Regions from separate parts of the Bradyrhizobium sp. Crot121 genome, predicted to be linked through region 1. Evidence: predicted binding sites of a transcription regulator. Region 1 holds the regulator's gene; each other region holds the start of a gene.
What was found. Region 1 encodes PhoB, which activates phosphate uptake and scavenging genes when phosphate is short. Its sites were predicted from a motif close to TGTCATNNANCTGTCAT; they were not measured.

Region 1 (7,431 bases):
GCCGCCGGTCCTCAAGGAGGCGGCCTACGGGGTCGGCTGCACCACCTGGGAAGTCGTCCGCAACGTCGTGATCCCCTATACCCGCGTCGGCGTGATCGGCGGCATCATGCTGGCGCTCGGCCGCGCCCTCGGCGAAACCATGGCCGTGACCTTCATCATCGGCAATTCGTTCCGCATCTCCTCCTCGATCTTCGCGCCGGGCACGACGATCTCGGCGGCGATCGCCAGCGAATTCGCCGAGAGTGACGGATTGCACCAGTCGGGCCTGATCCTGCTCGGCCTCTTGCTGTTCGTGCTGACATTCATCGTTCTCGCTTGCGCGCGACTGATGCTGATGCGTCTGGAAAGGAAGGCGGGGAACTGACATGAACCCGATTTACAAAGCACGCCGCCGCAACGACATCATCATCCGCGGGCTTTGCATCGCCGCTGCCGCGTTCGGGGTGACCTGGCTGGCGCTGATCCTGTTCACGCTGTTCTACAACGGTCTCGCCGGCCTCAGCCTCGACGTCTTCACCAAGAACACGCCGCCGCCCGGCTCCACCGATGGCGGTCTGTTGAACGCGATCGTCGGCTCGGTGATCATGACCGTGATCGGTGTCGGCATCGGCGCGCCGCTCGGCCTGTTCGCGGGCACCTATCTGGCCGAATACGGCAAGCATGACCGGCTCACCTCGGTGATCCGCTTCATCAACGACATCCTCTTGAGCGCGCCGTCGATCATCATCGGCCTGTTCATCTATGGCGCGGTCGTCGTGCCGATGGGCGGCTTCTCCGCGCTGGCCGGCTGTCTGGCGCTGGCGGTGATCGTCATCCCGGTTGTGCTCCGCACTACCGAGGACATGCTGCTGCTCGTCCCCAACCCGCTGCGGGAGGCGGCCTCCGCGCTTGGCCTTCCGCGCTCGCTGGTGATCAAGCGGATTGCCTATCGCGCGGCGCGCTCCGGCCTGATCACGGGCGTGCTGCTGGCGACCGCCCGCGTCGCCGGTGAGACCGCGCCGCTGCTGTTCACCGCGCTGTCCAATCAGTTCTTCAGCCTGAACCTGACCAAGACGATGGCGAACCTGCCGGTGACCATCAACAACTTCGTGCAGAGCCCCTACGCCTATTGGAAGGAGCTCGCCTGGAGCGGGGCCTTGCTTATCACCTTGACCGTGCTCGCGCTCAACATCGGCGCGCGCATTCTCGGCGCCGAAAGGAGCGCAAAATGACCGATCTGTCCGTATCGACGACCAGCCCGAGCGCGGCCATTCCCCAGAAGTCGCTGCCGGAAGCGGCGCCAAAGGTGACTGCACGCAGCCTCAACTTCTATTACGGCGAGCACCATGCGTTGAAGAACATCAACCTGACGCTCGGCACCAACCGCGTCACCGCCTTTATCGGCCCGTCCGGCTGCGGCAAGTCGACCCTGCTCCGGATCTTCAACCGGATGTACGACCTGTATCCCGGCCAGCGCGCCACCGGCCAGTTGATGCTGGACCAGACCAACATCCTCGACCCCAAGCTCGACCTCAACCTGCTGCGGGCGCGGATCGGAATGGTGTTCCAGAAGCCGACGCCGTTCCCGATGACGATCTATGAGAACATCGCCTTCGGCATCCGCCTTTACGAGAAGATCTCGAAATCTGAAATGGACGGCCGCGTCGAGAAAGCGCTGCGCGGCGGCGCGCTGTGGAACGAGGTCAAGGACAAGCTCAACGCCTCCGGCCTGAGCCTCTCCGGCGGCCAGCAGCAGCGCCTCTGCATCGCCCGCACGGTTGCGGTGCGGCCCGAAGTTATCCTGTTCGACGAGCCCTGCTCGGCGCTCGATCCGATCTCGACCGCCAAGGTCGAGGAGCTGATCCAGGAATTGTCGGAGGACTACACGATCGCGATCGTCACGCATAACATGCAGCAGGCGGCGCGCGTCTCCGACAAGACCGCGTTCATGTATCTGGGCGAACTGATCGAGTTCGACGACACCAGCAAGATCTTCACCTCGCCGAGCGATCGACGCACCCAGGACTACATCACCGGCCGGTTTGGTTGAGGAGGGACATCATGGCTTCTGAACATACCGCCAAGGCATTCGACAGCGATCTTCAGGAACTGACCCGTCTGGTCGCAGAGATGGGCGGGCTGGTCGAACGGATGATCACCGAATCCGTCGATGCGCTGATCCGCCGCGACGTCGCGCTCGGCAAGCGTGTCGTCGCTTCCGACATCGAGATCGACAGCCTGCAGCGCGTGATCGAGGAGCGCGCCGTGCTGACGATCGCCCGCCGCCAGCCGATGGCTGTCGACCTGCGCGAGATCGTCGGCGCGATGCGGGTGGCGACCGACCTCGAGCGGATCGGCGACCTCGCCAAGAACATGGGCAAGCGCGTCGCCGCGCTGGAGAACGACTTCCAGCCGCTGAAGCTGATCCGCGGCCTGGAGCACATGACCGACCTCGTGCTGTCGCAGGTCAAGTCCGTGCTCGACGCCTATGCCGCGCACGATCTGCCGGCGGCGATGAACGTCTGGAAGAGCGACGAGGAGGTGGACGCGATCTGCACCTCGCTGTTCCGCGAGCTCCTCACCTACATGATGGAAGATCCGCGCAACATCTCGTTCTGCATCCACCTGATGTTCTGCGCCAAGAATATCGAGCGGATCGGCGACCACGCCACCAACATCGCGGAAACGGTCTTCTACATGATCGAGGGTCAGCAGATCACCGACAAGCGGCCGAAGGGGGATATGACGACGTTCGCCACGACCGTTCCGGGCAACTAGAGCAACATCCGGAAAGTCGACGCCGGCTTTCAGCCAAGATCCTGCTCAAACATCAAAGGAAGAGTGGGATGACGATTCAAGCAGAGAGTCATCCCGCTATAGGAGAAGCCAAGCCGATGAGCGCACGCATTCTGGTGGTCGAAGACGAAGAAGCGCTGACGACGCTGTTGCGCTACAATCTCGATGCAGAAGGCTATGATGTCGAAACGGTCGCCCGTGGAGACGATGCGGACACAAGGCTCAAGGAACGTATTCCCGACCTTGTCGTGCTCGACTGGATGCTGCCGGGACTCTCCGGCATCGAGCTGTGCCGCCGTCTGCGGGCGCGGCCGGAGACCAAGCAGCTCCCGATCATCATGCTGACCGCGCGCGGCGAGGAAAGCGAGCGCGTGAGGGGGCTGGCGACCGGTGCCGACGACTACATCGTCAAGCCGTTCTCGGTGCCTGAACTGCTCGCGCGGGTGAAGGGCCTGTTGCGCCGGGCAAGCCCGGAGCGGCTCGCCACCGTGCTCACCTATGGCGACATCGAACTCGACCGCGAGAAGCGCCGCGTCGCGCGCTCGGGCCGCCCGATCGATCTCGGCCCGACCGAATATCGCCTGCTGGAGTTCTTCCTGGAGCATCCCGGCCGCGTGTTCAGCCGCGAGCAGCTGCTCGACAGCGTTTGGGGCCGCGACATCTATATCGACGAGCGCACCGTCGACGTTCACATCGGCCGCCTGCGCAAATTGCTCAATCCCGGCCGCGAGCAGGACCCGATCCGTACCGTCCGCGGCGCGGGCTACGCGCTCGATGATCGCTTCGCGAAGGCCGAGCAGTCGTAAACCGGCGACCTCAATCCGTAGCCCGGGTGCAGCGAAGCGTAACCCCGGGGAAATTTGGACCCGCCGATACAGCGTTCCCGGGTTGCGCTGCGCTCCACCCAGGCTACGATCTGTCGTCGGCTTACTTGCCTTGTGACGGCTTGACCGTCGGACGGCGGCGGTCAGCCGCCGGCTGGTAGGCGATGCGGGAGTGGTGCGCGCAATAGGGCAGGCCGGGAAGCGCCTTGCCGCCGCAGAAGAAGAATTCCGGGCTCGAGGGATCGCCGACCGGCCAGTGGCAGGTGGCCTCGTTCAATTCGAGCAGCGACAGCCGCTGGCTCATCGGCACCACATTGTCGTAGGCGATAGGGTCCGCTTCCACCTCCACCTCGAAGGCGTGGGCGAGCGCGGTGTTGCCGCGGGAGACCGGACGCGCCACGCGCATCATCGGCTGTGCGGGACGCGCCTTGCGCTGCCGCGGCGCGGCTGCAGCAGGACTCTTGGCGCGGCCCGAGAGGCCGAGCCGGTGCACCTTGCCGATCACCGCATTGCGGGTCACGTTGCCCAGTTCCGCAGCGATCTGGCTGGCCGAGAGGCCACCTTCCCAGAGCTTTTTCAACTGCTCGACGCGTTCGTCGGACCAGGTCAATACCGTCATCGCATCTTTCCCTTCGCGTTGCGCCGGCCGATCCTGGGACAGCGCTGCGATGCCTAATCTCAAAAATCCCTGCGGGCAGAATCCCTTAAGGCTCGCCGGGCACGAAAACCGCACCCGAACGTGTACGCCGCACACAAAGGACTCTAAGGGATCAAAACTGCCGCACGAGATGTCGTACCCGACAGGCTAGACGCTACAATATGGCGTGACTCTGGCGCAAGAGTCCGCGCCTATGCGTCCACATGTTCCGACATTTAGGGATTGCAATCGGGCTTTTCCACCACACCGGAAAACTGCGGATTACCGGCACTTTGCAGCGCAGCCTGGCGGCTTCGTGGCGATTGACAGCACCCGCCGCGCGCATAGAATGCCTTCACGTGCCGCCCTGCAAAGGCGGCACGTTTTGTTTTCGCTGGATGAGCTCCAGCCGCGTGTCTGCATCGCTGCACGCCGCCGGGGCTTGTCTGAAAGGCTTGTCTGAACCCTTCAGTGATCGCCATGACCGACCGCGCCACGTCGCATCTGCTTCCCGTTTTTGCCAGGGCCGATCTCGGCTTCGAACGCGGCGAAGGCTGTTGGCTGATCTCGACCAAAGGCGAGCGTTATCTCGACTTCACCTCCGGCGTCGCGGTGAACGCGCTCGGCCATGCCCATCCGCATCTGGTGAAGGCGCTGCAGGAACAGGCGACGAAGCTCTGGCACATGTCGAACCTGTTCAAGAGCCCGGACGGCGAGAAGCTTGCCGCGCGGCTGTGCGAGCAGAGTTTTGCGGACTTGGTGTTCTTCTGCAATTCCGGCGCGGAAGCGATGGAGGGCGTGATCAAGGTCGTGCGTCACTATCACTTCTCGAAGGGGCATCCGGAGCGCTACCGCATCATCACCTTCGAAGGCGCCTTCCATGGCCGCACGCTCGCGACACTCGCCGCGACCGGCGCCGCTAAATATCTCGAGGGCTTCGGCGCGCCGATGGACGGCTTTGATCAGGTGCCGCATGGCGATATCGAAGCGGTGAAACGCGCGATCGGTCCAGAGACCGCAGGCATCCTGATCGAGCCGGTGCAGGGCGAAGGCGGCGTGCGCTCCGCGCCGCCGGCCTTCTTCAAGGCGCTGCGCCAGCTCTGCGACGAGCATGGCCTATTGCTCGCGTTCGACGAGGTGCAGACCGGCATGGGCCGCACCGGCGATCTCTTCGCCTACAAGCGCATCGGGGTCACCCCTGACGTGATGTCGCTGGCCAAGGCGCTCGGCGGCGGCTTTCCGATCGGCGCCTTCCTTGCGACCGCGGAAGCTGCGTCCGGCATGACGCCGGGTTCGCATGGCTCGACCTTCGGCGGCAATCCGCTCGCGGTCGCGGCCGCCGGCGCCGTGCTCGATGTGATGCTGAAGCCCGGCTTCTTCGATCACGTGCAGAAGATGTCGCTCCTGCTCAAGCAGAAGCTCGCCTCCGCGGTTGACCGCTATCCGTCCATTCTCGCCGACGTGCGCGGCGAGGGGCTTCTGATCGGCGTCAAGGCCGTGGTGCCCTCGGGCGACCTCGTCAACGCCCTGCGCGAGCAGAAGCTGCTCACAGTCGGCGCCGGCGATAATGTGGTGCGATTCCTCGCGCCGCTGATCGTCAGCGAGGCCGAGATCGAGCACGCCATCGGTTGTCTGGAGCGCGCCTGCACCGCGCTCTCAAGCGGACCGTCGAAGAAGGCAGCGGGATGATGAGCAAGGCGCCCCGTCACTTCCTCGACATCAACGAAATGTCGCTCAACGAGCTGCGCGCCATGCTGGCCGCCGGCGCCGCCATGAAGGCGAGACTGAAGGCGCATGAGCGGGCCACGAAGCCGCTCGAAGGCAAGACGCTGGCGATGATCTTCGAGCGTCCTTCGACCCGCACGCGAGTGTCGTTCGACGTCGGCATGCGCCAGCTTGGCGGTGAATCGATCATGCTCACCGGCGCCGAGATGCAGCTCGGCCGTGGCGAGACCATCGCCGACACTGCGCGCGTGCTGTCGCGCTATGTCGATGCGATCATGATCCGCATCCTCAACCACGATGCGCTCTTGGAGCTCGCCGCGCATGCCACCGTCCCCGTGATCAACGGGCTGACGCGCCGCTCGCATCCCTGCCAGGTGATGGCCGACCTGATGACGTTCGAGGAGCGTCGCGGTTCGATCGAGGGCAAGACCGTGGCGTGGACCGGTGACGACAACAACGTGCTGGCGTCATGGGCGCATGCCGCCGAGCGTTTCAAGTTCGCCCTCAATATCGCGACGCCGCCGCAGCTCGCGCCGAACAAGGCGATGCGCGACTGGATCAAGGCGACCCAGGCGCCGATCGTGCTCGGCAACGACCCAGAGGAGGCCGTGCGCGGCGCCGACTGCGTCGTCACCGACACCTGGGTGTCGATGGGCGACAAGGACGGCGAGCACCGGCACAATCTGCTCCGACCCTATCAGGTCAATGCCAAGCTGATGTCGCTGGCGAAGCCCGATGCTTTGTTCATGCATTGCCTGCCGGCGCATCGCGGCGAGGAAGTCACCGACGAGGTGATCGACGGTCCGCAATCGGTGGTGTTCGACGAGGCCGAGAACCGCCTGCATGCGCAAAAGGGCATTCTGGCCTGGTGTTTTGACGCGGTCGCGTAAGCGCGCCGCCAAGATAGCTGTCGTCCCGGCCAAGCGAAGCGCGAGCCGGGATCCATAACCACCGATGTGAGTTGTTGCATCAAGCTGCGGCCCCAGCTTTTCACAATGCTCACATCGGTGGTTATGGATCCCTGCTTTCGCAGGGATGACGGCTAACAACGATAGATGTGAACCCCTTTCGTTTCGCCTCTCAAGACCCCAGATAGAGCGCCATGGTTTCACAATCCCCCGACATCAAGATCACGGAAACACCGACCCGGGCGCCATCGGCCGTGCCGGTCGACGACGCGGTGCTGCCATTCGAGGTCGATGCACTCGATCTGCGTGGGCGGCTGACGCGGCTCGGTCCCGCCCTCGACGACATCCTGCACAAGCATGATTATCCGCCTGCGGTCGGCAAATTGCTCGGCGAGGCGATCGTGCTGACGACGCTGCTCGGTTCATCCCTGAAGTTCGACGGCCGTTTCATCCTGCAGACCCGGACCGACGGCCCGGTCTCGTTCCTGATCGTCGATTTCAAGGCGCCCGATCGGCTGCGCGCCTATGCGCGCTACGATGCGACGCGATTGCAGGACGGGCT
Region 2 (7,431 bases), on a different contig from region 1:
GCGCAACAGGTTGTTGAAGGGCCGGTCGGCTCTGTCCGGTTGGCTGCGTTGTTGAAGCATCGGGTCTCCCCCTCACCAACCGCGACGATAGTCAACCCGTTCCTCCTGTTGTGTGCACAAGTGAACAGACGCCGGGACCGCAGTGTGGTGGTTTCAATGCGGGAACCGCCGGTGTGCTTCAGAGGCGCCGGCAGCGTGCCGACTGGCGGCTCATGTCCGGACCATCAGATCAATGCCTCAAAACAGGACCTGGCGCGCATATGATACCGGCCCTCTTCAGCCGCATGCCTTCCGACGTGTTGATCGTCGAGGACGACCCGATCATCGCCATCGATTTCGAGGACACGATCCTCGGCTTCGGGGTGAAGACGGTGCGGACAGCGACCAGCGTCGCGCGAGCACTTCAGATGATCGCCTATCGCCGGCCCGACTTCGCGCTGCTGGATGTCGTGCTGGCCCGCGAGAACACCTTTGCGCTCGCCGAGGAGCTCGACGCGCTACGGATCCCCTATCTCTTCGTCACCGGCTATGGCGCTGACGTCCAGCTTCCCGCTGCGCTGGCCGGCAAGCCGCGCCTGGTCAAGCCATGCTCGACCGAAGCGCTGGAAGCAGCGCTGCGAATGAGGGTTTCGGATTCGTAGCCCGGATGAAGCGCAGCGCAATCCGGGGTCCTGGGTTCGCGGATAGACCGTCCCGGATTGCGCTCCATCCGGGCTACGTCACGTCACTACGTTACGATGTTACACCGGCTTCGGGTCGAGCGTGGTCGACCACAGCGCGACGTCGGCGCGGTCGCGCAAGGTTACTGTCATCTGTCCGGTCGCGCCGTCGATCTTGACGTGGCCGAAGAACTGCATGCCCGCCGATGGCGGCAGGTTCTGCTTGTCGGCTCCGGGCGCCTTGATGAACTTCACCTCGGGTCCAAACGTGTTGTCGAGCTCGTTGGGGCCGAAAGTGCCGGCATGCAGCGGGCCGGAGACGAATTCCCAGAACGGGTCGAAGTCCTGGAACTGCGCCTTGTTCGGATTGTAATAGTGCGCGGCGGCGTAGTGCACGTCGGCGGTCAGCCACACGGTGTTGACGATCCCGGCGGTCTTGATGAAACGCAGGATCTCGGCGATCTCGAGCTCGCGGCCGCGCGCCGGGCCGTCTCCTTGCGCGAACGCTTCGGAGCCCTTGCTGTTGGCCGCATCGTCATAGACGATGAGGCTGAGCGGCATGTCGGAGGCGATCACCTTCCAGGTGGCGCGCGAGTTGAGCAGTCCGCGCTTCAGCCAGGCGAGTTGGTCCGGGCCAAGGAAATAAGCATCGGGACCGTAGCTGGTCTGCTGGTTTGGCCCGTTGGGTCCGCGATAGCTGCGCTCGTCCAGCATGAATACGTCGAGATGCGGTCCGTAGCTGAGCGTGCGATAGACGCGTCCCGGCTCGACGATGCTTTCGCGCATCGGATACATCTCGTGGAAGGCGCGCGCCGCACGCGCCGCCAGCACGTTGATGTCGCGCTCCTTGTAGGCGGCAGGAAGCTGTTTCGACAGCGACCAGTTGTTGGTGACCTCGTGGTCGTCCCACTGCACGAAGATCGGCACCTCCGCATTGAAGCCGCGCACATGCTCGTCGAGCAGGTTGTACTTGTGCGCCGCGCGGTACTCGTCGAGCGTCTCGGCGACCTTGGCCTTCTCCGGGATGGTGAGGTTCTTCCAGAGCTTGCCGTCGGCGAGTTTCACCTCGGACGGAATGACGCCATCGGCATAGATGGTGTCGCCGGAATGCAGGAAGAAATCCGGCTTGTATTTGGCCATGGTGGCGAAGGTGAACATGCCGCCATCGTCGGGATTGATGCCCCAGCCCTGGCCGGCGACGTCGCCGCCCCAGACAAAGCTGACATCGCGCCGGTCGGCGGGCGCGGTACGGAAGCGGCCGGTTACGGGCTCGCCGAGGACGTTGACATGGGCGAGGTCGCGGAAGCGCACGCGGTAGAAGATGTCCTGGCCCGCGGGCAGGTTTTCCAGGAGCATCTTGGCGGTGAAATCGCTTTCGGGCAGGGCCGCGATCGGCGGCAGTGCGCGCGCGTCCTTGAAGGATTCGGTCGTCGCGACCTCGACCATCATTTGCGACGGCCGGTCGGCGCGCGCCCAGACCACGCCGCCGTCAACTCCGACGTCGCCGGACTGCACGCCATGGGTGACGGCCGGCCGGTCGGCGGCGCGGGAGAGGTGGGGCATCGCGATGACGCCGGCGCCGACAGCGGCTGAAGAGAGGAACTTTCGGCGGGAAATCCTGATCGTCATGGCAAGCCTCCGTCGGTCCGGCGCCGGATGCGCCGAAATGTCGCAACAGACCTAGAAGGATTCTATGACGAAGCGATTACGGCGGCCATCTCCACGTGATCGCAGAGAAATTGCATCTGGTCGTCATTCCGGGGCACGCGAAGCGTGAGCCCCGAATCCATTCATCCACGTCGCTTGCGGCCCGATGGATTCCGGGCCTGCGCCTTCGGCGCATCCCGGAATGACGGAGGAGAGGTCGCGTGCCCCGCAAACAGGGAACTGAAGCGAACCCGATTGCGTCCCGCCTTGGCTAAGCGGTCCCTGCCGCCCGGAATTGCGCGCTGGCGCGCTGCAGGTTTTGCGGCATGCTGATCAACAGCAGCTTGCGGTCGGTGACCGCATTGTGGAATTGCTCGAGCGCGATGTTGAAGGCGGTCAGCGTGCCCTGCTCGATTCCGCCGTGCTCGAAACAGGTCAGCGCTTCGCGCAGGATGTTGTCGGCTTCGGCCTGCATCTGGTCGAGTTCTTCCATCGAATCGCTGTGGCGCGCGGCAGCGAGCATGTCGAGCAGCCGGTCGCGCTGCGACGTGTTGATGCTGCGTTCGTCCTTCTTCAGGTAGCCGGCAAACCAGGCGCCGGCCGAACCCATTGCGGAGACCAGCATCAGCCCCCACCAGATGTAATCGCTGTAGCGGTCGAGGAAGGTCTTCTCGTCGCCATCGACGAAAGCCGCAGCGCCAGGGTGCACGGGAATCGTGGCGTCCTTGTCGGTGTCCGGCGTCTCGATCCTGGCGGCCGGCGGGAAATCGTTCTTCAGCGACTGCCGGATCGAGAACAGCTGTCGGGTGAAGATGGCGATGGTCGATTCGGAAATGCCCCTGCGCGCCACGATATGGTGCGAGAAGCTGATGGTCTTGACCTCGTCCGCAGGGCGGTCGACGCCGCCGAGCGAGCCGGCGGGGATTTGCGAGGCTTCATAGGCGGGATGGTTCTGCGCGATCGCTTCCGCCGCGTCGATGGCGAGGAAGGTCGGCGTGCCGCGCGTCGAAGCTGCGATCGCGTCGGTTGTGATCTTGCTGTTGACGGGTCCGGCGGCGAGATAGGCGTCCGCCTTCTGGCCCTTGATGGTCTCGGCCGTCTCATTGGCGGGAAACTGGACGATCTCTACCTTGGCGGGGTCGACGCCATATTGCTGCAGGATCACCTTCAAGAGGTTGACGTTGGCGGGCGTGCGGCCGACGACACCGACGCGGTGGCCGGCGAGCTGCGCGATCTTGGTGATTTTTGGCGCTGCTTTCCTGCCCCTGCCTTTGCCCTGCGGCGGCACCCAGATCGCCACGACATTCTTGCGCAGCGTCGCCACCGCCTGCGCATTCTTGGGGACATCCAGATCGCCGCGGATAATGGCGAGGTCGGCCTTGCCGCCGGCCAGCGCCTCGGCGCTCGCTACCGCGCCGTCCGTCTGCATCAGACGCAGCCGGATTTGGCTGTTGCCCTGGTTGTAGGCTTGGGCGAGCGCCTGGACTACTTTGAGGTCGTCACTGTTGGCGGGCCCGACCGCGATTTTCAAGTTCACCGGCCGCATCGCGAAGTAATAGCCGGCGGCCAGTGCGCCGATGATGGCAAGCGCGCCGGCAATCATCACGAAACTCAGCCGACGCCGCGCCGAACGCGGCGGAGGCGAAGCTGGAGCGGCGACGAAGTCAGGCTCGGTCATCGATCGCGCAAACAGCCGTTTGAGGTTCTGGGTCATCCCGCCGACGCGTTTATCCTTTGCATTGTAACAAAATTCCGGCAGCAGCTAGGTTACAATCCCGTCATGGTTACCAGCGGCGATAGGACGCGCTTTGCGGCCGCGTCGTGAGCATGGATCCCGCTGGTGGCTGCCGGTGTTAGGGTGTGAACGAGTGAAGTGGAGATTTGCCATGGCAGGACGGTTATCGGCGGAACCGCGGAAATCGGCGCTGAAGGAACTATCCGGCTGGTCCGAGGTGCCGGGACGTGAGGCGATCGCCAAGACTTTCACGTTCAGGGATTTCAACGAGGCCTTCGGCTTCATGACGCGCGTCGCGCTGATCGCGGAGAAGCGCGACCATCACCCGGAATGGAGGAACGTCTACAAGACGGTCGATGTGGTGCTCGCAACCCATGACGCCGGCGGCGTCACGGCGCGCGACATCGAATTGGCCAGGGCGATGGAGGCGATCGCCAAGCAGGCTGGCTGAGAGAGGCGACTTCTCCTTGGATGATCTTGCAGGGCAGGCGGGAGGTCCCCACCTTTTGCGTCAGGGGTCGCGGGACCGTTTGGCGGCTGTGGTCCGAGGGAGCTTCTTCCGATGACATCATCCGAACACACTGTCGCTTTCGAGCCGGCCGATGGGCTGGCGCAGGACCGCGAGAGCGTGCGACGGCGTTTCTGGATCAAGTTGAAGCGGGTGGCGGCGAAACTGCCTTTCGCCGAAGATCTACTGGCGGCCTATTATTGCGCCTTCGACAAAGAGACGCCGCGCCATGTGCAGGCGGCGCTGCTTGGCGCCATCGCCTATTTCGTCCTGCCGTTCGACTTCGTGCCGGACGTGATGCCGGTTCTCGGCTTCACCGATGATGCTGCGATCCTGGCGACCGCGATCCGCATGGTCGCAAGCCACATCACGCCGGAGCACCGCGAAGCCGCCCGTGCCGCGCTGAAGCGCGGCATCGAGACGGCCGAGGAGATCTAGCTAGCGCTTCTCGCCTGTGCGCACCTGCGCGCGGGCATTGTTCTCCGCTTCCCAGGCCTGGAACTGCTTGAACAGCGCCTCCTTGTCGGCGTCCGTCTGCAGCTTGGCTGCGCCCGGCGATTGCTTCAGGAACTCATCGAAGCGACTGCGTGTCACCGCTTCCACGCTGTGCTTCTCCAGCCATTGCTTGGCCGACGGCAGCCGGGTCCAGTCTGGCAGCGGTGCAGCCAGCGAGACCTCCTTCCACTTCGGATGGAACGGCGGATTCTGGAAGGCCGGGAATTTCGTGAAGAAAGCGTCCACGAACAGCGCCAGCTTGCGCGAGCGCTCGGTGTTCGGCGCCCAATTATAGGCCGCGAGCACGGCAGGCACGGCGATGGTGTCGACGCGCTCCTGATCCGAAATCAGGTTCGGATAATCCTTCGAGGTGAGCGTCGCCGGCAGATAGTCGTTCTGCAGCGGCTTGTCATAGTTGACGGTGACGAGGTGGAAGCGGCCGTCATTGTTGAATGTGCTGACGGATTTGTACGGCTTGCCGCCGGTCACGATCACGGCGTCGATTTCACCGGCCTTCAATTTCTCCATTGCGATGCGCTGCTCGATGTAGAGAAATTTCGCCTTCATCCCGAGCCGCTCGAACACTGTCAGCGCGGTGACGAAGGTGCCGCCATTGGGCAGGTCGACACTGACGATCCTGCCGTCGAGATCCTTCAGGGTCTTGATCGTCTTCGGCGCGACGACATGCATCTCCTCGTTATAGAGCTTGGTCACATAGGCGAACTGCCTCTTGATGTCCTTCGCAAAGCCCTTTCTTTCGAGATAGTCCAGCGTGTCCGCGCGGACGATGCCAAGATCGACGCCCTGCAGGAACAGGATATCGGCGACGCTCTGCACGGAGCCGCGCCCGACGATCGGCAGTACGCGCAACTTGTTGCCGTCGTCGAGCACGGAAGCGAGGTCGGCGCCGAACTGGACGTAGGTGCCGCCGATCGTGCCCGTGATCAGCGTCACCGTGTTGGCGTTCAGGTTCTGCTTGGTGGCGGCCGAGCCGAACTGGAAGATGGCCCTCAGGCTGTCGCTGACCTTGGCCGGATCATATTCGGTTTCCTCAGCCCGTACTGTCGGGCCGCAAATCATCGTCAGGGCGAATAACGCCACTCCAAACAATCGCAGCATGTGCTACCCCAAAAAGGTTCAATCTTGCATTTGTGTGAGACGTTGCTGGGCGTGTTGCGAGCCAAGCTCGGCCGCCCGGCGGTACCAGATCCGCGCCTGAGCCGGATCGGGCGTGATGGCGCGCGCATCCTTCGTTCCCAGCACCAGGGGATCGTAGGTCCGCGCCAGCAGCAGCGCCGCGTCGGCCTCCTGCGCATCGGCGGCGCGCTCGAGCAGCAGCCGTGCGGCTGCGATATCGCCGATCGCAAGCAGGCTGTTCGCCCGCTTCATCAGTGCGCCGAGCTCGTCGGGACTGACCTGTCTTGCCGGCGGCGCAGCGGGCGGTGCCGCTTGTACTGCGGCGGATGGCGCGGGTGGAGCGGCTGCTGGTGCCGGTGGAGCGGCAGATGGCGGTGCCACCGACCGGACCACGGCCTGGCCGCCCTTGATCGCCTCCTGATACGCGGCCGTGATTTGCTCGCGCGACGGCGGACCTGAATTGGTCGATGGTGGCGGTACAGGCTCGCTCACGGGTTGCGGCAGCGCCGCCATGACGGTTCGGGCCTGCACTTGCGAGGTGCCGAGCAGCCACGTCTTGGCGGTGGCCGTGATGTTATGCGTGACGTCTAGCGAAACCAGCAGGACAGCCGCCGCTGCGGCGGCAGCGATGAGAAGACCACTCGTGAGCAACGAGCGGCCGAGCGAACGTTCGAGAGAACCTCGCCGATATTTCGCACCGCTGTCCTCGTCGAGAGGGTATGACAGGAACAGCGGGGCGGGCTCGTCTGTGTCGATGTCGGTATCCGATCGATACGACCGCTGGTAGCGATACTCTGCCAGCTCAGGATCATCGATATCTACGTCATGCGCCTGTCTCGGCGTGACGCGTGATGAAATATCCACCATTTTGACGCTTCCCGTTACACAATACGCAACGCATGGGGCATCTCTGGTTGTCTCTTGCTTCTTGTCGGCTTTCCCCGAGTGCCCGCTAACGGGAACTTACGCACTGCGAATGAGCCCAAAAAACGGCCCTGACCTGCGGGAATTGGGACTTATTTTGGTTCGATTATGGCAAAAATGCCCTATTCACTAAATTAAAAATGGTGATTTTGGGAATAAGTTCCGCATTCGGAACTAACCCGGTCAGTTAATTCACATAGTTAAATGAATTGGGGTCACGGGGTAAGTGCGCGTGATTCCGTAATAGGAGAGCGCGGCGCCTGGATGGCGCCACAACTCACGCGCGTGTCGCCTCTTTATGGATGCAGGATCACCTTGCCCATCGC
Region 3 (7,431 bases), on a different contig from region 1:
GCAGGATCACGCCGATATAAGCCCCCGCAACTCGTTAACCAGCGTTTGCAAGGACGATATTATGGCGACTGAACGCACTTTCTCGATCATCAAGCCCGACGCGACGGAGCGTAACCTGACCGGCGCGGTCAACGCACTGATCGAGAAGGCCGGGCTCCGAATCGTGGCCCAGAAGCGGATTCGCATGACCCGTGAGCAGGCCGAGACCTTCTATGCCGTCCACAAGGCGCGCCCGTTCTTCGGCGAGCTGGTCGAGTTCATGACCTCCGGCCCGGTCGTGGTCCAGGTGCTGGAAGGCGAGGGGGCGATCGCCAAATACCGCGACGTGATGGGCGCCACCGATCCGTCCAAGGCCGCCGAAGGCACAATCCGCAAGCTCCATGCGAAATCGATCGGCGAGAATTCCGTGCATGGATCCGATGCTCCGGAGACGGCCGCGATCGAGATCGCGCAGTTCTTCTCGGGCAACGAGATCGTCGGCTAATACGCTGGAGGAGTTTCGGTTCTGATGGAATTCAGAACCGAAACTCTAGATTCTTGTTTTGACGCGTTTTCTTCACGCGAACCGGTGCCCACTTCGCTCGAAAACGCTCTAATACAACGAAGTTGCGGCGGGCTGAGCGTCGCGAGGGGTGGCCGCAAGGCCGAAAGGAAGCGCTGTGGACTGGCTGTGGCAGATCGTTGATCCCGCGAATCTCGCGGCTTTCTTCACGCAGTTCAAGAGCGAGATGGCGACCTCGACGTTTTGGGTCGCCGTCGGCAAGATCATCTGGATCAATGTGCTGTTGTCGGGCGACAACGCCTTGGTGATCGCGCTGGCCTGCCGCGGGCTCGCGCCGCGCCAGCGGCTGTGGGGCATGATCTTCGGCGCGGCGGCCGCGGTGATTTTGCGCATCATCTTCACCGGCATCGTCGCGACCTTGATGGAATTCCCCTACCTCAAGCTCGTCGGCGGGTTGGCGCTGATCGTGATCGCAGCAAAGCTGCTCGTTCCCGAACATGATGACGAGGACAGCGTGGATGCGGCCGCGCATCTATGGGCGGCGGTGCAGATCGTCGTCGTCGCCGACATCGTCATGAGCCTTGACAACGTGATCGCGGTTGCCGCCGCTGCCAATGGCAGCGTGCCGCTTCTGGTGCTCGGCCTTGCGATCAGCGTGCCCCTGATCGTCGCGGGCGCGGCGTTGATCATGGCACTGCTCAGCAAACTGCCGGTGCTGGTCTGGGCCGGCGCGGCCCTGCTCGGGTGGATCGCCGGCGATGTGATCGCGACCGATCCGGCGGTCGATCCCAAGCTCGATGCGCTGTTTGCCGGTCCGGTCGGCAATACGCTCGATTCCTGGCTGGGCACGCTCGGCATCGGTCCGCATTTTGCCGGCGGCGGCCATGGCGGCGAGATCGCGCTGGCGCTGCTTGGCGTCATCGTGGTGCTGGTCGTCGGATCGATCTGGCGCCGGCGCGCGCTGCATCACGCCGAGCGGGCCGCCAAGGCGGCGTAGCGTATAAAATTACGTCGACTTGCATCCGCGATGAATGCTGCGCTCCCTCTCCCGCTCGCGGGCAGGAGTATCGCATATAGCTGTTTGATGGCCGTGAACGAGGCGGGCCTCATGGTTCTCCGAGCGATGCAGCATCGTCTCGAGACGCGCCGCAGGCGGCGCTCCTCACCATGAGGGTCTAAGATTCCGCCGCGAAATCAGACCTGAGGAGCCCGCCAAAGGCGGGCGTCTCGAAGGATGGGCTGCGAAGGAACTCCCAACCAAGTTCTATTTCATATGCGATAGCCCTGCCAGCAAGCGGGGGAGGTGAAAGTCGCTAGCGCCGTACGATCGAACCGGTGCGTCCGACCAGACGCGCCAGTTGCCTGAAGCGGCTGCCGACGCGGTCGGCGACGAGATCGACCATCCGGTGCTCGAACACCAGCATGAGTTTGCGTCCGTCGGTGCGGAAATGGGTTGCCGGCAGCACGCCGGGCCGTGCCGCCGAGATCAGGTGCGCGACGCGAAACGCGGCGCCAAGCAGGCGCGCGCGTTCGAGCATCGTGTGCGGCACCATCTCCTGGACGATTTCCGGCGGTTCGTTCTCCAAGCTCAGGCCGGCGTAGCGGTAGAATACCGAGAGCGCGACGAAGGTGCGGCCCTGATGGGTGATCGAGCCGAAATTGCCGTTGGTGATGAGGCTGAGCGTTTCCTCGCCGCGGTGATCGGGATGCACCCGCCAGCCGATATCAGACAACAGGCAGGCGGCATGGCGCAGCCTACGGTCCTCGTCGGTCTCGCGCAGCCTCACGACGCGCACCAGCCGATCGGTCCAGGCGATCAGTTCCTCCGCGTGGCGTGCCGATCGCGAGAGCAGGCCGTTCATGGTCTGCGCTGCGCAGATCAGGCCATCCTTGGCGCGCTCGGCTGGCGGCAGCATTTCGTAGAACAGGCCTTCGCGCACGCCGAAGGTGGAGAACACGATCGTCTTCGGCTTTGCCACCCGGATGATGTATTCAAGAACGAGCGCGGCGTAGGTGAGCAGCGGCCGCCGCGCGTCGGCCACAGCCTCGATATTGGCGAGCAAATTGGCGGCCGCCAGCCGGCGCAAGCGCTGCGCGAAATCGAGCGCGTCAGCGGCGGGAATCGAGTAGCCGTGCATCACCTTGAGCGGATAGCCGCTCTGGATGATGTGAATGCGCGCCAGCGCGCGCCAGGTGCCGCCGACCGCGTAGAAATTGCGGCCGCGGCCCGCCTTAAGTTGCGGAACCTCGGACAGTTCGTTGCGGACGATGCGCTCGGCGCGTTTCAGCGATTTGTGCGAGAGGTCCTGCAGCGCGAGGCTGCCGAGCGGCAGCGTCACGCCGCTGTGGACGCGATTGCCCTTGACGTCGATCAGTTCGACCGAGCCGCCGCCGAGATCGCCGACGATGCCGTCGGGCTTGTGCACGCCGGAGACGACGCCCAGGGCGGAGAGCTTGGCTTCCCGTGGGCCTGATAGAATCTCGATCCGCGTTCCGCAGATGCGCTCGGCCTCGGCGATGAAATCGGCACCGTTCCTGGCGTCGCGACAGGCGGCGGTCGCGATCGCATAGACGCGGCCGACCCTCTGGATCCGGCACAGCGCGCGAAACCGCCGCAGCGCCGTCAGCGCCTTTGCGACCGCATCCTCGGCAAGAAGCCCGGTGCTCTGCACCTCGCGGCCGAGACCGCACAGCGCCTTCTCGTTGAACAGCGTGGTGAGGTTACGTGACAGCGACTCGTAGATCACGAGACGCACCGAGTTGGAGCCAATATCGATGACAGCGACGCTGGTAGCGCGCTTGCGCGGTCGCTTCACCGGAAAGTCCCCTTGTGGTGGCTAGAGCATTTTCGGTTCTGATTGAATCAGAACCGAAGCTCTAGATTGTTGTTTTGACGCGTTTTCTTCACGCGAACCGGTGTCCACTTCGCTCGAAAACGCTCTAGCGCTCGTTGCGGCGAGTGAGACGGCGCGGTGAAGATTCCTTGAGAGACTTTCCACGGCCCGACAGACTCGGATTCGTCATGAAGTAATTATGAAGGTTGAAAGGCTCTTCGCCTTTCGCGGCCTTCATACGCGTTGACGATCCATCGGGCAACAATCGCCAGCTCTGCTCCGTATCCTTCAGATTCGCGACCATGATCTGTTCGAGAACCTGCTGATGCACCGTGGGATTTTGCAGCGGGCAGAGCACCTCGACACGGCGGTCGAGGTTCCGCGGCATCATGTCGGCAGAGGAGATATACACAGCCGCTTTCGCGCTGGGCAGCCCATATCCCATGCCGAAGCAATAGATTCGGCCGTGTTCCAGGAAGCGGCCGATCACCGATTTGACGCGGATGTTCTCGGAAAGTCCTGATAACCCCGGCCTGAGGCAGCAGATGCCGCGCACCACGAGCTCGATCGGCACTCCCGCCTGCGATGCTTCATAGAGCGCGTCGATGATGTCGGGGTCGACGAGCGAGTTCATCTTCATCCAGATCGCGGCCGGCCGGCCATGACGCGCGTGACCGATCTCGCCCTGGATGTGCTCGATGATGCGCTTGCGCAGCGTGAGCGGCGACACCGCCATCTTTTCGATGTCGCTCGGCTCGGCATAGCCGGTGACGTAGTTGAACACGCGCGCGGCGTCGCGGCCGATGACCGGATCGCAGGTGAAGTAGGAGAGATCGGTGTAGATGCGGGCGGTCACCGGATGGTAGTTGCCGGTGCCGGTGTGGACGTAAGTGGTAAGATTGCTGCCCTCGCGGCGCACCACCATCGACAATTTGGCGTGGGTCTTGAGCTCGATGAAGCCGTAGACCACCTGCACGCCGGCGCGTTCGAGGTCGCGCGCCCAGCGGATGTTGGCTTCCTCGTCGAAGCGGGCCTTCAGCTCGATCAGCGCCGTGACCGACTTGCCGGCCTCAGCCGCTTCCGCGAGCGCGCGCACGATCGGTGAATTCTGCGAGGTGCGATAGAGCGTCTGCTTGATGGCGACGACCTCGGGATCGCGTGCGGCCTGCTGCAGGAACTGCACCACGACGTCGAAGGATTCGTAGGGGTGGTGGACGATCAGGTCCTTCTGGCGGATCGCGGCAAAAATATCGCCGCCATGGTCGCGCACCCGTTCCGGATGGCGCGGCACATAGGGGGTGAATTCGAGATCGGGCCGGTCGAGCCGGGTGAGTTGCGACAGCTCGTTCATGGCCAGCACGCCGTCGACCAGGAAAACCTCGTCGTCGGCGGCGTTGAGTGCGTGCTGCACGAACAGGCGCAGCTCCTCCGGCATCTTGGCCTCGATCTCCAGCCGGATCACCGATCCGCGCCGGCGTCGCTTCAACGCGGTCTCGAACGTGCGGACGAGGTCTTCGGCTTCTTCTTCGATTTCGATTTCGGAGTCGCGGATGACGCGGAAGGCGCCCTGGCCCATGACCGTGTAGCCCGGGAACAGACGTCCGATGAAGAGGCCGGTGGCCTGCTCCAGTGTGATCAGGCGCAGCCGGCCCTCACTGGGGATGCGGATGAAGCGGTCAATCTTGCCGGGCATGCGGATCAGCGCGTTCATCGCCTTGCCGTCGGAGATCCGGGACAATTGCAGCGCCACCGTGAAGCCGAGGTTGGGAATGAACGGGAAGGGATGTGCCGGATCGATCGCGAGCGGTGTCAGCAGCGGGAAGATGCTGTGGAGGAAATGATCCTCGATCCAGGCCCGCTCCGTCTTGGTGGCGTCTCGCCCGTCGACGAGCTGGATGCCGACTTCCGAGAGCATCGTGCGCAGGTCGCTCCAGATCGCCTGCTGGTCGGAGGCGAGCTTGGAGACGGTCTGGTTGATCAGGACGAGCTGTTCGGATGGCGTCAGCCCGTCAGGGCTGCGCTCCGGGATGCCTTCACGGACCTGCGCCTTGATACCGGCGACGCGGACCATGAAGAACTCGTCGAGGTTATTGGCTGAAATCGACAGGAATCTCACCCGCTCGAGCGCGGGGTGGCCGGGATTGACGGCCTCTTCCAGCACGCGGCGATTGAAATGCAGCCAGGAAAGCTCGCGGTTGATGAAGCGCTCGGGGCTCGTCGCGATCGCCGGTAGCCCTTCAGCAACCTGTTCTTTCTCTTGTACTTCAATAGGTTGTGCCGATTCCATGAAGTTCTCGATCCATTCGAGTTCAGGCCCAGAGCCACTTAAGCAAATGCAACGCAAACCCTGTGATAAGTGGATGACGTTTCGATGACATTGACGTTCCGGAAGCCCGCGCCGTCAAGTCACAGGGATCAGGCGTTGCGCCACAGTTCCGCTGCCAGCGCCCGCGTCACCGGCCGGCCGAGCCGCAGCGCCTCGGTGTCGAGCAGCTCCACCGCCTGGCGGGCGGCGGCGTAGGAACGCTCGATCCGGCTGGCGAGATAGCTCACCAGTGATTCGTCTACGGTCATCTGTCGGTCCGTGCAGTATTTGATGATCAGGCCGCGAAACAAGAGATCGTCTGGCGGCAACAATGACACGGCCGGTACCGCGCGCAGCCGTGACCGGAGGTCGCGCAATTCGATCTCGAACGCGGAGGGCGGAATGCGAGCGGTCATCAGCACGAAGGCTTCGTCCTGGCGGGCAAGATTGAGCAAGTGAAACATCGCGCGCTCATCGAAGCCGTGCGGGTTCAGGTCTTCGACCACGAGTGCACCGGTCGCAAGGTCCGCCGGCACGGTCTCGGCCGACAGTGCGTGCGCCGCTGTCGAGCGCGCGCCGGCGCGCTCGGCCCAGATCGCGGCGAGGTGGCTTTTGCCCGCTCCTTCGGGGCCGACCAGCAGCATGATGCGGTTCGGCCAGTCGGGCCAGCTCTCGATCAGAGCAAGGCCGGCCTCATTCGCCGTTCCCTCCAGGAAGTCGTCGCGGGTCAGGCTCTCCGCATGCGGCAACGCCAACGCAAGCTGACGAGGGTGAACGCTACCTGCCACGCAAACTCTCCGGGACTTCCGTTCTCTTGACGCGTTTTCTTTACGCGAACCGGTGCCCACTTCGCGCGAAAACGCTCTTTACGCTCTAACGCGCTTCGATCGTGCTCATGTGCCGCACCCACTCCACGAGATAGAGGGAGACGGAAACCAAAGTAAAGATGGTGACAAATCCCATCAGGATCAGATCGTAAGGCCTTGGCTGGAAACCGAAACCGAGCGAGGCCAGCACCAGGGCTGCGAAGGCAACCTGAGCCCCCGTGTTAAGTTTCGAGACCATCAGCGGTTTTATCTCGACCGGCTTGTCGAACAGCCAGGACACGATCACAGCCGCTACGATCATGATGTCGCGCGAGACCACGAGGATGACGAGCCAGCGCGGCACCGCGCCCCAGATCCCGAGCGCGACGTAGATCGACACCAGCAGCGCCTTGTCGGCCAGCGGATCGAGCAGCGCGCCAAGCTCGCTCGTCATGTTGAAGCGCTTGGCGAGGAAACCGTCGACGGCGTCGCTGACGCCGGCAATCACGAAGATCGCAAACGCGATTTCCATCTGGCTGGAGACGATCGCCCAGACGATGACCGGCACCAGAATGATGCGGCCCAGCGTGATGATATTGGGTATGCTCAACTCGGTCGCTTCCCGGCTACCGGCCTGAATTCACGGAAGATTCGGCCCTTTTGGGGGCTGAGCCGGCTGTTATCTACATAGTATACCGCCTGCCGCCTTGCGAGCCATTGCGCGGGGGCGGAATTCCTCGTAACCAGCCGTCTTCAACTGGAATTTTGCATGACCGAGCGCAAGAACGGCCTCACTTACGCGGATTCCGGCGTCGACATCGATGCCGGCAACCGGCTGGTCGATCTGATCAAGCCGATGGTCCGCGCCACCGCGCGCGCCGGCGCAGACGCCGAGATCGGCGGCTTCGGGGGTCTGTTCGACCTGAAGGCGGCCGGCTTCAAGGATCCCGTGCTGGTGGCCGCGACCGATGGCGTCGGCACCAA
Region 4 (7,431 bases), on a different contig from region 1:
ATCGCAACCCTCACTGAGCGCTTCGGCTGGCGGATCGCGCTGTCGCTGGTCTGCGTCGTGCTCGGCCTGTCCGCCTTCCTGGTGCTGCTCGTCATGCGCGACCGGCCGAGCGACGTCGGCCTCCGCCCGTTCGGCGACACCGGCAAGGAGCCACTCCCCGCGCCGCCGCCGAGCAACACGCCGATCATGGCGGTCGCGCTCGGCACGCTGCGCGACGCGTCGAAGTCGCCGGTATTCTGGATCCTGTTCGCGACCTTCTTCATCTGCGGCGCCTCCACCAATGGCCTGGTCCAGGTGCACTTGATCCCGATGTGTCTCGATTTCGGCATTCCGCAGGTGCAGGCTGCGAGCCTGCTCGCCGCGATGGGCATTTTCGATTTCTTCGGCACCATCGTCTCGGGCTGGCTGTCGGACCGCTATGACAACCGCTGGCTTCTGTTCTGGTATTACGGCCTGCGCGGGCTGTCGCTTATCTTCCTGCCGTTCACCGATTTCTCATTCTACGGCCTGTCGCTGTTTGCGATGTTCTACGGGCTCGACTGGATCGCTACCGTGCCGCCCACCGTGCGCCTGACCGCGCAGAACTTCGGTGTTGAGCGCGCCAATCTCGTATTCGGCTGGATCTTTGCCGGACATCAGCTCGGCGCCGGTGCCGCCGCCTTTGGCGCCGGCCTGTCGCGGACGGTCTACGCAAGCTACCTGCCCGCCTTCTTCATTGCCGGCGCGCTCTGCCTCATTGCTGCATCGATCGCGCTGGCGATCAGGCGGCCGGCGCTGAAAGCGGTCGCGGCAGCCGCTTAGAGGGTGGGCAAAGCGCAGCGTGCCCACTTTTTCCTTGCACCGAACGCGGGTGGTGGGCACGCTCCGCTTTGCCCACCCTACAAGTCGCGGCGCGCCTCCAGAGTAACGTCGTCACTCATCACGCAGCTAATACGTGATGGTCGTACGTACACCGACCATTACACCATCCTTGATGCGATGCGTCTGCGTGGGATCGTAGGGATCGACCGCGCCGCCGCCCGGATGCGCAATATATTGAAGCACCGGCTGCAGATAGAAGCCGGGCCTGACCTCATGCTGATAGGTGACCTCGAAGATCGCCTCGTAGTCGCGGATCGGGTATGGCGTTCCGGTGAAGATCTGGATGTCGCGATCGAGAGCGCGGGCGCGGTCGGAGATCCTGGCATAGGTTGCAGCGACGCCGAACCTGTCGTTCGGATGGGCGTCGCTGAAGCCGGTGAACAGGAAGCCTCCGTCGACATAGGCGTTGACCAGGTTGCGATCGGACGGGCTCACCGAGGCCCGCATGAAGAATGCGACGCCCTTGTCCGAACCGGGTGCGGCGCGCGCCAATTGCTGCTCGTAGACCATGAACAATCCCTGGTTTCGGCGCCACCATGCCGGATCGCCGGAGCTGTTGGGATCGGCGAGCGACAGGCCGTCACCCGAAAAGCGCTGATCGGGAAACGACATCATGTGATACCAGCCACCGCCGGTGATCGTCGCCGGCAACCGGCTCTCGCCGATCTCGAACTTGTATTTGAGCTGTCCGATCCACCACGGCGGATCGTTGAGGCGGAACAGAAGGCCGTTGGCATTGGCGATCTGCGCGTCGTCCGCATCCGGCGGTGCCGCACTGCCGTCGAACAGTGCGAGATAGGCGGTGATCCGGTCTGAGAGCGCCGCCTTGATACGGATGCCAGGAACCGCGAGTGGCGGCGACGGCCCGCCCCCCGGCAGGTTGATCCCTGTGATGCCGGGCCAGCCCAGCGCGGAGTTGATGAAGATGTCGTCGTACTGGCTGTCGATGAACTCAATGTCGGAGGCCTGTTGGCCAACGCGGACGGCGAGCTTGCCGCCAAGCAGTTGCTGCTCGATCCAGAGCTCATAGAGCCGCGTCGAGGACAAGGCCTCGACGCCGGAGACCAGCATCAGATTGCCGATATAGCTGCGCGACATGCCATCGCCATGGATCTGGAACACGTTGGCGTGGAAGGTGGCGCCGGTCCAGCCCATCACCTTTTCAAGGTCGATGGTGGTGCCGAGATCGAGACGCCCGGTATAGATCGCGCCGGTACGCATGCCGCCGGAGACGTTGGCGAGCCCCTCGCCGATATAGGTCAGGCTGAACTGGTAGCCGGCATCGGCCAGCCTGTCGCGCAGGTCCTTGTCGCCGCCGTCGGGCTGATCTGCCGCGCGGGCGGCTGCGAGGGCAAGGGCAGTGATCGCCGCGAATGCCGTGACCGCGCGGATGAGCACTCGGTACATGCAATGATACCGCAGCCCGTTATTTGACGATGCCCAGGCGACGCATGATCAGATAGGCAAGGCCCGAGGCGGCGATCAACAGCACCGCGGCCCACAGGAAGCCGCTGTCGACGTCGGTGAGCGGCAGTCCCTTGGTGTTCATGCCGAAGATGCCGGTAACCAGCGTCGGCGGCAGCAGCATCATGGTCACGACCGACAGCGCGTGCAGATGCCGGTTGCTCTCCTCCTCCAGCTTGAAGCGAAGCTCTTCCTCCAGCAACCGGCTGCGTTCGCGCAGCTCGGTGATATCGTGGTCGAGACCGTCGAGCCGCTGTGCGAGCTTTGCGGCATGCAGCCTTAGCGCCGGGCTGAGATTTTCGGGGCTCTTCTGCTCGAGCCGGTGGAACAGGACACGCAAGCCGGCAAGCTGACGATGCAGCCGCAGACAGGTTCGCCGCAACCGGCCGAGCCCGGCCCGCATCTCCGACTTGGTCTCGCCGGACAGCACCCGTTCCTCGATGCCGTCGATCTCGGTGGCGATCTTGTCGGCCATCCGGTCCATAGTGTCGGCGACCTCGTCGATGATCTTCTCAAGCAGCGCCGCCACCGTCGCGACACGATGGCCGCCTTCGAGCACGCGGCGCGTGGCATCCACCGCGCACAGCGCCTGATGGCGGCCGCTGATCAGGAGACGCTCGGTCATCGCGAAGCGAAGGAAGCCGGTTTCCTCCGTTGGGGAGTCGATCTCGCGCACGAGATCGGAGAACACGCCATAGACGCAGTTGTCGATGGTGTGGAGCTGCTGGAAATTGTCATGCGACAGCAAGAGATCGCGCGCCAGCATCGGAAACTGCAGGCCGCCAAGCCATTGCCGGCTGCGACCATCCGCCAGATTGAAATGCAGCCAGAGCCTGCCATCATGGCTGAACTCGATCGGCGCTTCGATGGGCAAGGATTCAGCGGTGCCGTCGCCATGCAGACGGAACGCCCACACCAGGCCGGGGATCACCGGAGTGGCGTCCGCCGGCACGCTGACAATTTTCGCTGGTTCAGCCGACATGACCAGCCCGAAGCTCAACGCGAGACATCGTCAACCCCTGCGCATGCCAGCACATATCAGTGCGGGGCACCTTCCCCACACGCCGGCACGCGACGATTGAATTACGCTTCTGTTACAGTTTGATGTCGCAGTCTACTCCGCCGCGAGACCCGTTGCGACCAGCTCGGCTTCCTTGTTGTAATCGTGCACGACGCGGCCGAACGGCAGCGTCAGATCGGCGAGGAAATGGTGCGCGCCGACCACCCGCCGCACCGGAAAATCCGCAACCGGCGCATTGACGTGCGGTACCAGATGCAGCCGGCCCGGGCCGATCCATGAGCCCTTGACGTTGATGTCGGTCAGGTTGATCGCGACGAGCTGGCAGACTTCGAGACGGCCATCGACTCCCGGGATCATCTTCAGATTAACTTGCGTCTTCGACAGCGTCGCGCGGGTGATGTCGCCATTGCCCGCCATGCTCTCATGCTTGTAGCCCATGGTGCCCATGGCGACGAGCTGGCCGGCGTATTCGAGCGTGCCGGTCAGCGTGTCCTTGACGATCTCGAGCTTGGGATGGGCGTATTTCTTCGGAAAGCCCCAGATCTCCCGGCCCGCCGCAATCGGCGGATCATCGTCGAGGTACATCTGCGAAACAAAATTGACCTCTTCGCCGTGCAAGCGCGCCGGGATCACCAGACCGGACTCGGTATAGCTGCCGAAGCCGGAACTATCAGGCATCTTGATCCATTCGTAGTGCACGATCGGCTGATCAATCGGCTCGAGCGGCTCAGGCAGCCCGGCACGGATCAGCGCGGGATCGGTCTCGTAGGTGATGACCAGGAATTCGCGATTGACGAAGCGGTAGGGTCCTGCGGGATAGCTTGGGCCCGCGGCAGGCATTGACGGAAGCCGCAATAGTTCTTCCCTGCGCATCGCAAATCCCCTGTTTTGCAATTAATGGCCCGAACGCTAGCGACGGACATTGACATTGATATGAGGGATTTCCTTCAGCCGCGTGACCCGAATGTCCCCTTGGCGGCTGTCATCAGCGCGTCACGGGCACACGGAATCGTTGGCGCGCAGGGAGTGCAAGGACATGGATGCGCGTAGCCCACATTTCGACGAACAAGAAACTGCAACCTCCCATCGCGGCTGGCGGCCGGAGCGCTGCGACCGTGTCGCGCTGGTGCTGCAAGGCGGTGGTGCGCTCGGCGCCTACCAGGCCGGCGTCTATCAGGCGCTGCACGAAGCAGGTATCGAGCCGGACTGGATCTGCGGCGTCTCGATCGGCGCGATCAACTCGGCAATCATCGCCGGCAATCCGCCGGAGCGGCGGCTTGAGCGACTGCACACATTCTGGGACCGCATCACCAGCCGCAAGATCTGGCACTACACGCCGGACGGCGACATCTTCCGCAAGGCCCGCAACTTCACCTCCTCGTTCATGACGACGGTGCTGGGCCAGCCCGGCTTCTTCGCGCCCCACACCACCAGTCCATGGTTCAGCCCAGCCGGCGCCAGGACCGCCACGAGCTATTACGATACGGCGCAGCTACGCGAGTCGCTGCTCGAGCTGGTCGATTTCGAGCGCATCAACTCCAAGAGGATGCGGCTTGCCGTCGGCGCGGTGAACGTGCTGTCGGGCAATTTCATCTATTTCGATAACGCGCATGACGAGATCATTCCCGAGCACATCATGGCGAGCGGCGCGTTGCCCCCGGCGCTGCCGATGGTAAAGGTGGGCACCGACCATTTCTGGGATGGCGGCATCGTCTCCAACACGCCGCTGCAGCATCTGCTCGATCAGGTCGACAGCCTCAATTCACTGGTATTCCAGGTCGACCTGTTCTCGGCCCGCGGCGTGCTGCCCCGCGACATCCACGACGTAATGGCCCGCCACAAGGACATCATGTATTCCTCGCGCACGCGCTACAACACCGATATGTATCGCAAGACCCACAATCTCCGCGCCCGCCTCTATAAGGCGCTGTCGAAGATTCCGAACGAGCAGCTATCGGAGGAAGAGCGCCAGCTCCGCGATTCCAACAGCGCCCTGCCGAGCATCGCGATCCTGCAACTGATCTATCAGCAGAAGGCCTATGAAGGCCACGCCAAGGATCACGAATTCTCGGGCACCTCGATGCGCGAGCACTGGATGAGCGGGCATGAGGACACCAAGCGTACGCTGATGCGGCGCGACTGGATCAAGATGCCCGACGCCGGCATCGTGGTCCATGACGTGCACCGCGAGAGCGAGGTGTAGAACTGCCGAAAGGACGCAGGCGCCACGCACTCCCCCTCATCCTGAGGAGCCTGCGTAAGCAGGCGTCTCGAAGGATGGGCCGCCTGTGAGACCCGGGCCTCATGGTTCGAGACGCCGCTACGCGGCTCCTCACCATGAGGGTCAGGCAGCAACTACGGCCTTGTCGACATGTTGCCTGGCGGCCCCGCGGTCCGGATCGGCTCAGCCAAACGCGCGAATTCGCAGAGCAGCGAGCGCGTCCTGCGGGGGTCGATCACCTCCTCCACCCAGAATTTTTCGGCCGAGCGGAATGGCGAGCGCAGCTTGTTCAGACGGTCCTCGATCTCCTTCAGCTTCGCCGCCGGATCGGGCGCTGCCTCGATGTCGGCCCGGTAGGCGGCCTCGATGCCGCCCTCCAGCGGCAGCGAGCCCCAATAGGCCGACGGCCAGGCGTAGCGCATCGAGAAGCGGTTCGCCGGCTGGTGCACCACGCCGGCGACGCCGAAGGCGTTGCGCACGATGATCGTGCACCAGGGCACGGTGCTCTGGTTGACCGCCGCCATCGCGCGCACGCCATGGCGGATGGTCGCGCTCTTCTCTGCCTCCAGCCCGATCATGAAGCCGGGGCAGTCCATCAGGTAGACCACCGGCAGATGGAAGGTCTCGGCGAAATCGACCCAACGCACCACCTTCTGGCAGGCTTCCGCGGTCCACGAGCCGCCATAGTGGAAGGGATCGCTCGCCAGCAGCAGCACCGCCCTGCCCTCGAGCCGCGCCAGGCCGACAATGATCGGCTTGCCGAAATTGGCGCTCACCTCGAAGAACGAGCCCTTGTCGACGACAGCGTCGATGATCGGGCGCATCTTGTAGACCTGCCGGCGATTGCGCGGCACCGCCTTCGTCAGCGATTCCTCTGATCGTTCAGGATCGTCGGTGCAGGGAATGGTCGGCGGCAGTTCGAACACCGATTGCGGCAGATAGGAGAGGAAGCGCCGCGCGCACTCGAACGCCTCCTCCTCGGTCTCGACTGCCTGATCGATCGCGCCGGCGCGGGTCTGGATGTCGGCGCCGCCGAGCTCCTGCTTGGTCAGATCCTGCCCGAGCCGCTTCACCACCGGCGGGCCCGCGACGAACATCGCAGAGTTCTTGGTCATCACCGAATAATGCGTGGCCGCAAGTCGCGCCGCGCCAAGGCCTGCGACCGAGCCGAGCCCGAGACCGACGACCGGCACGCGCGCGAGGTTCGCGGTCGTGTACCAGTACCAGCGCGTGCCGCCGACGCCGCCGGGCAGGTTGGCTGCGCCGCGCGTCTCGATCGTCTTGACCGAGCCGCCGCCGCCGGAGCCTTCGATCATGCGGATGATCGGCAACCGGAAATCATGCGCCATCTCCTCCGCCATCAGCGGCTTGGCGGAGATCGACGCATCAGCCGAGCCGCCGCGCACGGTGAAATCGTCGCCGACCACGACCACCGGACGGCCGTCCACCTTGGCGCGGCCGAACACGCAGTTCGCGGGCGTCAGCTGCTTGAGCTCGTTGTTCTCGTCATATTCGGCGATGCCGGATATGGCGCCGATCTCGTGAAAGGATTTCTGATCGACAATCTTATCGATGCGCTCGCGAACGGTGAGCCGGCCTTGATCGCGCTGTCGTTTTACCTTCTCAACGCCTCCCATCTCCCGCGCGAACGCTTCGCGCCGGGCGAGCTCGTCGAGTTCCGGCTTCCAGTTCATTCCTTTCCTCCGCTTTTATGATCTTGTTATGGTTCACGGCTGCCGGAACAGGTTTTCGCTCGAGCCGGTTATTGAAGATGCTGGCGTCGGCGCCTTCGAGCAGGCTGGCGAGCGCGGCGCCGAGCTGCACCATTTGCGGCCCGACCTCCTTGTGCAGCCGCTTCTCGTCA

Region 2: a site for PhoB is predicted at 2,353-2,369, ahead of AC5ZGW_RS06210 (alkaline phosphatase D family protein). Genes of this name have one in related genera too.
Region 3: a site for PhoB is predicted at 5,697-5,713, ahead of AC5ZGW_RS29650 (RNA degradosome polyphosphate kinase). Genes of this name have one in related genera too.
Region 4: a site for PhoB is predicted at 4,327-4,343, ahead of AC5ZGW_RS17675 (acetoacetate decarboxylase). Genes of this name have one in related genera too.

What each region holds. Positions count from the first base shown of each region.
Region 1 is NZ_JCAMOR010000006.1:50,700-58,130, reverse strand. It holds gene pstC (phosphate ABC transporter permease subunit PstC) at 1-364, shown strand, start outside; gene pstA (phosphate ABC transporter permease PstA) at 366-1,211, shown strand; gene pstB (phosphate ABC transporter ATP-binding protein PstB) at 1,208-2,029, shown strand; gene phoU (phosphate signaling complex protein PhoU) at 2,041-2,757, shown strand; gene phoB (phosphate regulon transcriptional regulator PhoB) at 2,874-3,581, shown strand; gene AC5ZGW_RS08555 (GcrA family cell cycle regulator) at 3,703-4,218, opposite strand; gene AC5ZGW_RS08550 (aspartate aminotransferase family protein) at 4,717-5,925, shown strand; gene argF (ornithine carbamoyltransferase) at 5,925-6,851, shown strand; gene AC5ZGW_RS08540 (Hsp33 family molecular chaperone) at 7,064-7,431, shown strand, end outside.
Region 2 is NZ_JCAMOR010000004.1:35,107-42,537, reverse strand. It holds gene AC5ZGW_RS06220 (Crp/Fnr family transcriptional regulator) at 1-60, opposite strand, end outside; gene AC5ZGW_RS06215 (response regulator) at 261-641, shown strand; gene AC5ZGW_RS06210 (alkaline phosphatase D family protein) at 741-2,288, opposite strand; gene AC5ZGW_RS06205 (TAXI family TRAP transporter solute-binding subunit) at 2,578-4,020, opposite strand; gene AC5ZGW_RS06200 (4a-hydroxytetrahydrobiopterin dehydratase) at 4,193-4,492, shown strand; gene AC5ZGW_RS06195 (YkvA family protein) at 4,604-4,987, shown strand; gene AC5ZGW_RS06190 (TAXI family TRAP transporter solute-binding subunit) at 4,988-6,163, opposite strand; gene AC5ZGW_RS06185 (hypothetical protein) at 6,182-7,048, opposite strand; gene AC5ZGW_RS06180 (NADPH:quinone oxidoreductase family protein) at 7,402-7,431, opposite strand, start outside.
Region 3 is NZ_JCAMOR010000043.1:54,983-62,413, reverse strand. It holds gene ndk (nucleoside-diphosphate kinase) at 62-484, shown strand; gene AC5ZGW_RS29660 (TerC family protein) at 660-1,499, shown strand; gene ppx (exopolyphosphatase) at 1,816-3,318, opposite strand; gene AC5ZGW_RS29650 (RNA degradosome polyphosphate kinase) at 3,443-5,623, opposite strand; gene AC5ZGW_RS29645 (P-loop NTPase family protein) at 5,752-6,429, opposite strand; gene AC5ZGW_RS29640 (CDP-alcohol phosphatidyltransferase family protein) at 6,515-7,057, opposite strand; gene purM (phosphoribosylformylglycinamidine cyclo-ligase) at 7,217-7,431, shown strand, end outside.
Region 4 is NZ_JCAMOR010000018.1:14,844-22,274, forward strand. It holds gene AC5ZGW_RS17660 (MFS transporter) at 1-801, shown strand, start outside; gene AC5ZGW_RS17665 (carbohydrate porin) at 928-2,268, opposite strand; gene AC5ZGW_RS17670 (transporter) at 2,288-3,307, opposite strand; gene AC5ZGW_RS17675 (acetoacetate decarboxylase) at 3,440-4,219, opposite strand; gene AC5ZGW_RS17680 (patatin-like phospholipase family protein) at 4,383-5,549, shown strand; gene AC5ZGW_RS17685 (acyl-CoA carboxylase subunit beta) at 5,702-7,261, opposite strand; gene AC5ZGW_RS17690 (IclR family transcriptional regulator) at 7,191-7,431, opposite strand, start outside.